Dyadobacter chenhuakuii: one gene and its partner. The protein of the gene in region 1 binds, or shares a complex with, the protein of each later gene. Links are inferred from orthologs where the notes say so. Each region holds a gene or a part of one and is shown on either strand. Other genes may lie near its edges.

Region 1 (2,897 bases):
GGATAGTCCTCCGGATTATTCCCTTATCTCTGAGTGATCATGTCAAAAGTACGTATTACACAAGTAAAAAGCACAATCGATCGTCCCGAAAGACAAAAGCTTACCATTAAGGCCTTAGGTCTTGGTAAGTTGAACAGAACGGTTGAGAAGGAAAATAGCGACGCCATAGCGGGTATGATCCGTAAGGTAAGCCATCTAATTAAAGTAGAGGAAATCTAACATATATTTCAAGTATGAATCTTAGTTCATTAAAACCAGCTGCTGGATCTGTAAAAACAGGAAAGCGTGTTGGACGTGGTCAGGGATCTGGAAAAGGTGGAACAGCTGCACGTGGACATAAAGGAGCACAATCACGTTCTGGATATAGCCGTAAGGTAGGTTTTGAAGGAGGGCAAATGCCTCTTCAAAGACGTCTGCCTAAATTCGGGTTCAACAACATTAACAGAGTTGAATTCAAAGCGCTTAATCTGGACGCAATTCAGGCTCTTGCAGAAAAAACGAATGCTTCTGTAATCACTTTGGATCTTATTCGTGAAAACGGTTTGTGTGCAAAGAAAGACCTTGTGAAGATTTTGAATAGAGGCGAAATTTTAGCGGCTGTCGAAGTTCAGGCAAATGGTTTTTCTGCGGCTGCAATTGAGTCGATTGAAAAGGCAGGAGGCAAAGCGGTTAAACTATAATTTTGCTGTTTGCATTAAGCACAAGTTGTTTATAACAAATAGCTATTGTAAGCCCACGACATGAAACGATTTTTAGAGACTATAAAACACATATTTGCAATTGAAGAGTTGAGAACGCGAATTCTCAACACTCTTTTGTTTATAACGATTTTCCGTTTGGGGTCTTACGTGGCTTTGCCCGGCGTTGAACCGGATCAAATGAATGTTTCCACTCAGGGACTTTTAGGCCTTCTGGATACCTTTTTAGGAGGTGCGTTCAGTAAGGCCTCGATTTTTGCATTGGGTATTATGCCCTATATCTCGGCTTCTATTGCAATTCAGCTTTTGACAATGGCTTTGCCATATTTTCAAAAGATGCAAAAGGAGGGAGAATCTGGTCGTAAAAAGCTGAACCAGATTACCAGAGTGCTAACAATTGTGGTTACATTGGTTCAGGGGACTGCTTATTTGAATACTACTGTTCCTGATGAGGCATTATTGGTTTCACGAAGCCTTTTCTCTATTTCATCTGTATTCGTTTTGACTGCGGGGACAATGTTCTGCATGTGGCTGGGCGAGAGAATTACGGATAAAGGGATCGGTAATGGTATATCTATGCTGATTATGATCGGGATTGTTTCAAGATTTCCAGGCGCGATATACAAAGAGTTTGTATCTCGTGGTAGTGGTGGAATTTTGATCACTGTACTTGAAATTGTTGCGCTTTATTTTGTGATCATGGGTGCCGTAATGCTTACCCAGGCGGTTCGCAGAATACCTATTCAGTATGCAAAGCAAGTCGTTGGTAGCCGTGTAATGGGTGGACAACGTCAGTATTTGCCTTTGAAATTGAATGCAGCTGGTGTAATGCCGATTATTTTTGCACAAGCGTTGATGTTTATTCCTTCATTAGGAGCGTCCTACTTTGCTGAGAAGAGTGATTTTGCTAGTAATGTTGCTACAATTTTTGCAAACTATACGACCTGGCAATACAACTTGCTGTTTGCGTTTTTGATCATTGTATTTACATTCTTCTATACCGCGATATCGGTAAATCCGCAGCAGATTGCTGATGATATGAAGAGGGGTGGTGGATTTATTCCCGGGGTAAAACCTGGTCAGCAGACATCCGAATACATTAGTTCGATACTCGATAGGATTACATTTCCAGGCTCTTTGATGCTTGCTCTTGTTGCGATATTGCCGGCATTTGCGAGTTTGTTAGGAGTTTCGACTGACTTTGCTCACTTCTTTGGAGGAACATCCTTGCTTATTATGGTTGGCGTTGTTTTGGATACGCTTCAACAAATTGAAAGTTATCTTTTGATGCGCAGATACGAAGGATTGATGAAATCTGGTCGTGTAACTGGCAGAACTGAGAGCGTCGCCATCTGATATTGCAATGATTTATTTAAAAACGGAGGAGGAGATTGAGTTAATTAAACAGAGTGCGCAGGTTTTAGGTAAAGCGCATGCTGAGGTTGCATTATGGGTTAAGCCGGGTGTAACAACAAATAAACTCGATGGGGTAGCAGAGGAATATATAAGAGATAATGGTGGCATCCCTTCTTTTAAGGGATTTAATAAGTTTCCAGCGTCACTTTGCATATCGGTTAATGAAGTCGTTGTTCACGGCATACCTGGAAATTATGCATTGAAAGAAGGAGATATCGTTTCGATTGATTGCGGAGTTAAATTAAATGGATTTCATAGTGATAGCGCTTATACTTATCCTGTGGGTGAGGTAAGGCCGGAAGTTATGAAATTGTTGACTGCTACAAAAAAGTCGTTATACAAGGGCATTGAGCAAGCGGTTGACGGACTTAGGATAGGTGATGTAGGTTTTGCAGTGCAAAACTATGTTGAAGAAAGAGGATACACGGTTGTCCGGGAATTAGTAGGGCACGGTGTGGGAAGAGATCTTCACGAAAGTCCGGAAGTGCCTAACTATGGAAAACGAGGCAAAGGTATCAGATTGAAAGAAGGAATGGTTCTTGCGATTGAGCCTATGATTAATTTAGGCGTAAAGACGGTAATGCAAGAGCGGGATGGATGGACAATCAGAACAAGTGACAGAAAATATTCAGCTCATTTTGAGCATACGGTTGTTGTCCGTAAAGGCAAAGCCGAAATTCTGACAACATTCGATTATATAGAAAAAGTGACGGCCAACACCAGCCTTATGGTTGAAGTAATGTAATTAACGCTACGAATGGCAAAACAAGCATCAATCGAACA
Region 2 (5,923 bases), 960 kb from region 1 along the record:
GAACTGGATAAATGGATCGGTCTGGCCGATTTCGATAAGCAGGAAAAAGTGGCGGGCGTTACAGCCATTTACGAAAAGCTGGGCATCCGTGCATTCACGGAACAAAAAATCCAGGAGTATTTTTCCAAAGGGCTTTCCAGCCTGCACGCACTTAAAATTGATGAAGCAAGAAAGCAACCATTGCTGCAATTTGCCGAGCAACTGGTTGAGCGCGAAAAGTAACAGTTATTCAAACATTCAACACCGAACATGTCCATAACCCTCATACTCGTCATTATTACATCCGGAATCAGCTATTATGCATTAAACAATTACAGTTTAATGGACAAACTGATCCTTAATCCTTATAAAGTCACGCAGCGCAACGAATATTACCGTTTCGTAACATCCGGTTTTGTTCATGCGGATTTTGGGCATTTGATCTTTAATATGCTCAGTTTGTGGTTTGTAGGAGAAGGAATTGAAAGGCTTTTTGCTATGCTCTTTGGGCCGAGCGGCACCATTTATTTCCTGTTCCTTTACATTGTCGGCATCATTGTTTCAGACATTCCGACATTCCTGAAACACCGGAATAATTCCAAATACAATTCGCTGGGTGCGTCCGGCGGTGTTTCAGCCGTGCTTTTTGCCGCAATCCTTTATTCGCCTTTGATGCAGGTTTGTTTGTATTTCTTTATCTGTATGCCCGGATTTATCTTTGGATTGCTCTTTTTGGGATATTCATTTTACGAATCCAAGCGCGGAACGAGTTATGTGAACCACAGCGCGCACATGGTCGGCGCGATCTTCGGATTTGTGTTTATGGCCGTAGTTTATCCCAGCGCGGTTCCCGGATTTTTACAGCAGATTTTGAGCTGGCGTTTATTTTAATTCCGCCAGCACGGTTACGCTTCCCACAGTTTTATCTTGCAGATTAACCTTTACTTCCGCATCCAGCGGCAGGTAAATGTCCACGCGTGAGCCAAATTTGATAAAGCCCATTTCCGTGCTCTGCTCCACCTGGTCGCCTTCCTTCACATACCAGCGTATACGACGCGCTGCCGCACCTGCAATCTGGCGGAAAAGGATTTCGATGCCTTCAATGGTCTTGATAACAACGGTTGTGCGCTCGTTATCTGTGCTGGATTTTGGGTGCCACGCAACAAGATATAATCCGGGATGATATTTAAAATACTGGATGACCCCGCTGATCGGGTTCCAGTTGATATGCACATTAAGTGGAGACATGAAAATGCTGATTTGTCTCCTTGGACCTTTAAAATACTCACTCTCAACCACTTCTTCAATTACCACAACTTTTCCATCGCAGGGCGCGACGATTTGTCTGTCACTTTTATACACCACACGCTTTGGAACGCGGAAAAACTGAACTACGAGAAAGAATACGATCACACTGCCAATCAACACCAATCTTGGAATCCAATAACCGTCAGGCAGCAGATAATATATGCCTAAGTTTATCAGTATCAATATAATGGCTGTAATGGCCATGATGGTGTAACCTTCTTTGTGCAGTCTCATGCAGGGTTATGTTTCGTTAATGACTTGCTGTAAAATACAAATATCGTATAAATACTGATTTCCTTTCCATCAAAAGCCCTGCCAATCCATTCAGAAGGGCAGGGCTTTACAATTTATTAATGCTTTATGAATGATTATTCGATCACAACGCAATCTCCGTTCTTCACTTCCTGCTCCACTTTTTTGAATTTCACATCACGCAAAATCCGGCCATCGCGATACTGGACAGATACTTTCTGGTTCCGGTCAGCGATTTTAATGGTGCGAACAGGCTGTGCCTTTGTGGTTGACTCCATATTACGGGCGTACTCGTTCGGGCCGCCGTCCATGTCCAGGTCAAAATCCTCCTCACGGTTGGTATGCAACTCAGGCGCTGGCGCAGGGCGACGCACGGTTTGCTGCACCGCAGTAGCCGGAACCGCCTCTTCCTGAGGAATATCCGCCTTCATCAGGAAGGAGATCATATCAAAGTTAACCTTGCTCAGGAAGCGTTTGAAAAGCTCAACCGACTCAAATTTGTAAATCAACAAAGGATCCTTTTGCTCAAACACCGCATTCTGAACGGATTGTTTCAAATCATCCATCTCACGCAAATGCTCTTTCCACTCCTGGTCGATCAGTGATAGCACAATGGCTTTCTCCATTTCAGTCGTGATTTCCCTTCCCTCGTTTTCGATAGCCTTTTTCAAGCCCACTACAACGCCCGTCTGACGGATTCCGTCGCTGAACGGGATCATAATTTCAGAGATCGTCGCACCGCGTTCTGCGTAAATAGAGCTCAAAACTGGTAATGCTTTCGTTGCTATCGAGGCATTCTTTTCTTGATATTGCTTCTCAGCTGCTTCATAAAGCTTTTGTGAACGGTCCGCAGGCCTCATTGAACCATATTCCGACTCGCCGTAAGGAAGTTCCATTCCTAATGTTGTGATCACAGCCAGTTCAAGTTCTGCATAAGAAGTTGCAGAGCCCACCAACTCGTCACATACATCATATAATGTATTCGCAATGTCAACGGCCAGACGTTCTCCAAACAATGCATTGCGGCGACGTGTATAAATGGCGTCACGCTGATAGTTCATCACGTCATCATATTCCAAAAGACGCTTCCGCATACCAAAGTTGTTTTCCTCAACCTTTTTCTGCGCGCGTTCGATGGATTTGGTAATCATTCCGCTCTGGATCACTTCGCCTTCTTCCAACCCCATCCGGTCCATCACCTTCGCCATCCGGTCGGAACCGAAGAGACGCATGAGGTTATCTTCCAGCGAGACAAAGAATTGAGAAGAACCCGGGTCACCCTGGCGACCGGAACGACCACGCAACTGCCTGTCTACACGACGGCTTTCGTGACGTTCTGTACCAATGATCGCAAGTCCGCCCGCTTTTTTCGATTCCGGTGTAAGCTTAATGTCCGTTCCACGACCAGCCATGTTGGTTGCAATCGTTACAGTTCCCGGCTTACCGGCTTCTGTCACCACTTCCGCTTCACGCTGATGTTGCTTGGCATTCAAAACCTGGTGCTGGATTTTTCTTAATGTAAGCATCCGGCTGATGATCTCAGAGTTTTCAACCGAAGTTGTACCTACTAAGACTGGCCGCCCGGCTTCCACAAGCTCTACAATTTCATCCGTTACCGCATTGTATTTTTCACGAACCGAACGATACACTTTATCTTCATGGTCTTTCCGAACCGCATTAACATTGGTAGGAATCGAAACCACATCCAGTTTGTAGATTTCCCAGAATTCACCTGCTTCCGTTTCCGCCGTTCCGGTCATACCGGCCAGCTTGTGATACATCCGGAAGTAATTTTGAAGGGTAACTGTCGCGTAAGTCTGAGTCGCATCTTCAACGCGCACATTCTCTTTTGCTTCAATCGCCTGGTGCAAACCGTCGGAATAACGACGGCCATCCATGATACGGCCAGTCTGCTCATCGACGATCTTAACCTTTCCGTCCATGATCACGTATTCCACGTCTTTTTCGAAAAGCGTAAATGCTTTCAAAAGCTGGTTAACTGTGTGGATACGTGCTGTTTTTACAGAATAATCGCGGATTAATGCTTCTTTCCTGATAATGCGTTCCTGCTCATTCAATGATGCGTCTTTTTCAATTGCATCCAGATCAACCGCAATGTCGGGCAGAATAAAGAAGTTGGTCTCTTCCGACTCACCTGTCAGGAAGTCAATTCCTTTTTCTGTTAGTTCAATGCTGTTATGACGCTCGTCAATTGTGAAATAAAGCGGTTCATCCGCTTGTGGCATCAGCTTTTGGTTTTCAGCAAGATAAATCGATTCCGATTCCTGCATGAGCGCCTTAATGCCTGATTCACTCAGATATTTAATCAACGGCTTGTATTTCGGCATTCCGCGATGTGCACGGAACAAGGATAATGCTCCTTCTTTTTTATCGCCGGCTGCAATTTTCTTTCTGGCGTCGGTAAGGAAATCCATCGCCAGCTTTTTCTGTGCTTCAACGATCCGCGAAACGCGTGGTTTCAATTCCAGATATTCCTGTTCATCACCTCTTGGCACTGGGCCGCTGATGATCAATGGCGTACGCGCATCATCGATCAAAACGGAGTCAACCTCATCGACCATCGCGAAATGGTGCTTGCGCTGAACGAGTTCTTCGGGCGTACGTGACATGTTGTCACGCAGATAGTCAAAACCGAACTCGTTATTCGTTCCGTAAGTCAATGAGGCTTTATATGCATTTCTGCGGGCAATGGTGTTGGGCTGGTGGCGGTCAATGCAATCGACGCTCATGCCGTGAAATTCAAAAAGAGGTGCATTCCATTCCGCATCACGTTTTGCCAGGTAATCGTTAACGGTTACAATGTGAACGCCGTTTCCTGCCAATGCATTAAGGAATGCGGGAAGCGTTGCAACAAGCGTTTTCCCTTCCCCTGTCGCCATTTCAGAGATTTTCCCCTGGTGCAAAACCACACCACCGATCAGCTGCACATCATAATGCAGCATGTTCCATTTAATAGGCTGTCCAATTACATCCCAGGTTGTATTCCAGTAAGCTTTGTCACCTTCAATGGTAACGTGTGACTTTTTGGTTGCCACTTCCCTGTCGAAGAAAGAAGCCGTCACTTCCAGCTTTTCATTTTCCTTGAAGCGGCGCGCCGTTTCTTTTACAATGGCAAAGGCCTTTGGCAAAATATCCAGAAGGATCTTTTCAAGTTCTTTATTCCGATCCAGATCAAGCGCATCAATTTTCTTGAAAATCGCTTCTTTGCTATCGACATTAGGCTCATCAGCAGCTTGTTGTCTTAAAGCAGCAATCTGATCATCAATGGATTTCAGGTTGTCGGCAATATGTTGTTTCAGACCTTCGGATTTTGCCCGCAGGTCATCATTGGTTAAAGAAGCCAGGAGTGCGTATTCGGCATTGACTTTATCAACGTAGGGAGTCAATTCTTTTAAATCCCGTTCTGATTTTGTGCCGAACAGCTTTGAAAATATTTTAAACATGATTTTAGTATATGTTTTTAACCGATCATTTACAGAAAAATAATTGAGCCTGCCCGTTAATCGTGCCAGATTGTCAGCAAAGCTATCATTTTCAAACTCAAAGGTAATTCATTGCAAATAGTATTGTATATGAATCAGAAGAATCCTAATGTAACTCTAATGTTTTTTTACCGTTTGCTCAAACCAATAAGGCACCCATACTCAGGCAAGAGAACCGTTTGTACCAATTATTTTCAACTACTATGTAATACACAGTACCTTTGAATCATCAAAGAAAAAATAAACAACCACAGCCATGAACAACAACAGATTATTTCGCAATACAAGCAGCAAAATCATAGGTGGTGTAGCATCCGGAATCGCGGACTATTTGGATATAGATGTAACGATCGTCCGTGTACTTTTCGTTTTGGGCGTTTTCATTCCGGTAACATTTCCTATCATCCTGTTTTACATTATCCTTTGGATCGTGATGCCGGACGGCGCTAAAAGGCCCAAAACGCACGAAGAACATCGGATTTATTTTTAAAATATCAAAGGTTCCATCAGTAAGACTTGGTAATTGCAAACCACCGGAAAACAAATTCCGGTGGTTTGTTGTTTTATGATTAATTGCTATTTTTACCAATGGTATGCAGGCATACTATTCTCCAATGCCTGTGTTACGCTCCAAACTAAAATCAGACATATATGAATGCATACATAGTTGCCGGTTACCGTAGCGCCGTCGGAAAAGCTTCCCGGGGAGGCTTCCGTTTTACCCGTCCCGACGACCTGGGAGCAACTGTCATTAAATATCTGCTTGGAAAAATCCCTAACCTCGATCCTGCCCGCGTAGACGATGTGATTGTTGGCAATGCGGTGCCAGAAGCGGAGCAGGGCATGCAAATGGGTCGTTATGTGGCTTTGCTCGCATTACC

Evidence for each region.
Region 2: the proteins of secY (region 1) and secA are in contact, whole or in part, in a crystal structure (PDB 3DIN), measured with the Thermotoga maritima proteins. The link is inferred for Dyadobacter chenhuakuii from one-to-one orthologs. Residues at the interface, in WP_004081795.1 of Thermotoga maritima: Glu108, Gly109, Glu110, Glu111, Ala236, Glu237, Arg238, Arg239, Ile240, Thr241, Ile242, Gln243, Tyr244, Ala245, Arg246, Arg247, Val248, Thr249, Gly250, Arg251, Arg252, Val253, Tyr254, Gly256, Ala257, Ser258, Thr259, Tyr260, Leu261, Pro262; in WP_004082002.1 of Thermotoga maritima: Glu261, Ala262, Arg263, Lys300, Ala301, Arg302, Thr303, Ile304, Ile305, Leu323, Tyr324, Asp325, Pro326, Val329, Ser330, Tyr333, Ile336, Lys340, Phe345, Val349, Glu363, Phe364, Tyr374, Ser375, Gly376, Gly377, Glu393, Ile395, Thr482, Ser483.

Annotation. Positions count from the first base shown.
Region 1 is NZ_CP098805.1:3,706,805-3,709,701, reverse strand. It holds secY (preprotein translocase subunit SecY), read left to right. Parts: upstream 1-740; coding sequence 741-2,054; downstream 2,055-2,897. Other genes in the region: infA (translation initiation factor IF-1), read left to right, coding at 2,872-2,897; map (type I methionyl aminopeptidase), read left to right, coding at 2,062-2,859; rplO (50S ribosomal protein L15), read left to right, coding at 234-680; rpmD (50S ribosomal protein L30), read left to right, coding at 40-219; rpsE (30S ribosomal protein S5), read left to right, coding at 1-6. UniProt on the Escherichia coli protein: The central subunit of the protein translocation channel SecYEG. Consists of two halves formed by TMs 1-5 and 6-10.
Region 2 is NZ_CP098805.1:4,669,746-4,675,668, reverse strand. Bases 1,456-5,386 are described here. They hold secA (preprotein translocase subunit SecA), read right to left. Parts: upstream 5,004-5,386; coding sequence 1,656-5,003; downstream 1,456-1,655. Other genes in these bases: NFI80_RS19420 (PspC domain-containing protein), read left to right, coding at 5,299-5,386; NFI80_RS19430 (phosphatidylserine decarboxylase family protein), read right to left, coding at 1,456-1,521. Outside these bases: NFI80_RS19440 (polyprenyl synthetase family protein), read left to right, coding at 1-222; NFI80_RS19435 (rhomboid family intramembrane serine protease), read left to right, coding at 250-870; more of NFI80_RS19430, read right to left, coding at 862-1,455; more of NFI80_RS19420, read left to right, coding at 5,387-5,532; NFI80_RS19415 (acetyl-CoA C-acyltransferase), read left to right, coding at 5,694-5,923. UniProt on the Escherichia coli protein: Required for protein export, interacts with the SecYEG preprotein conducting channel.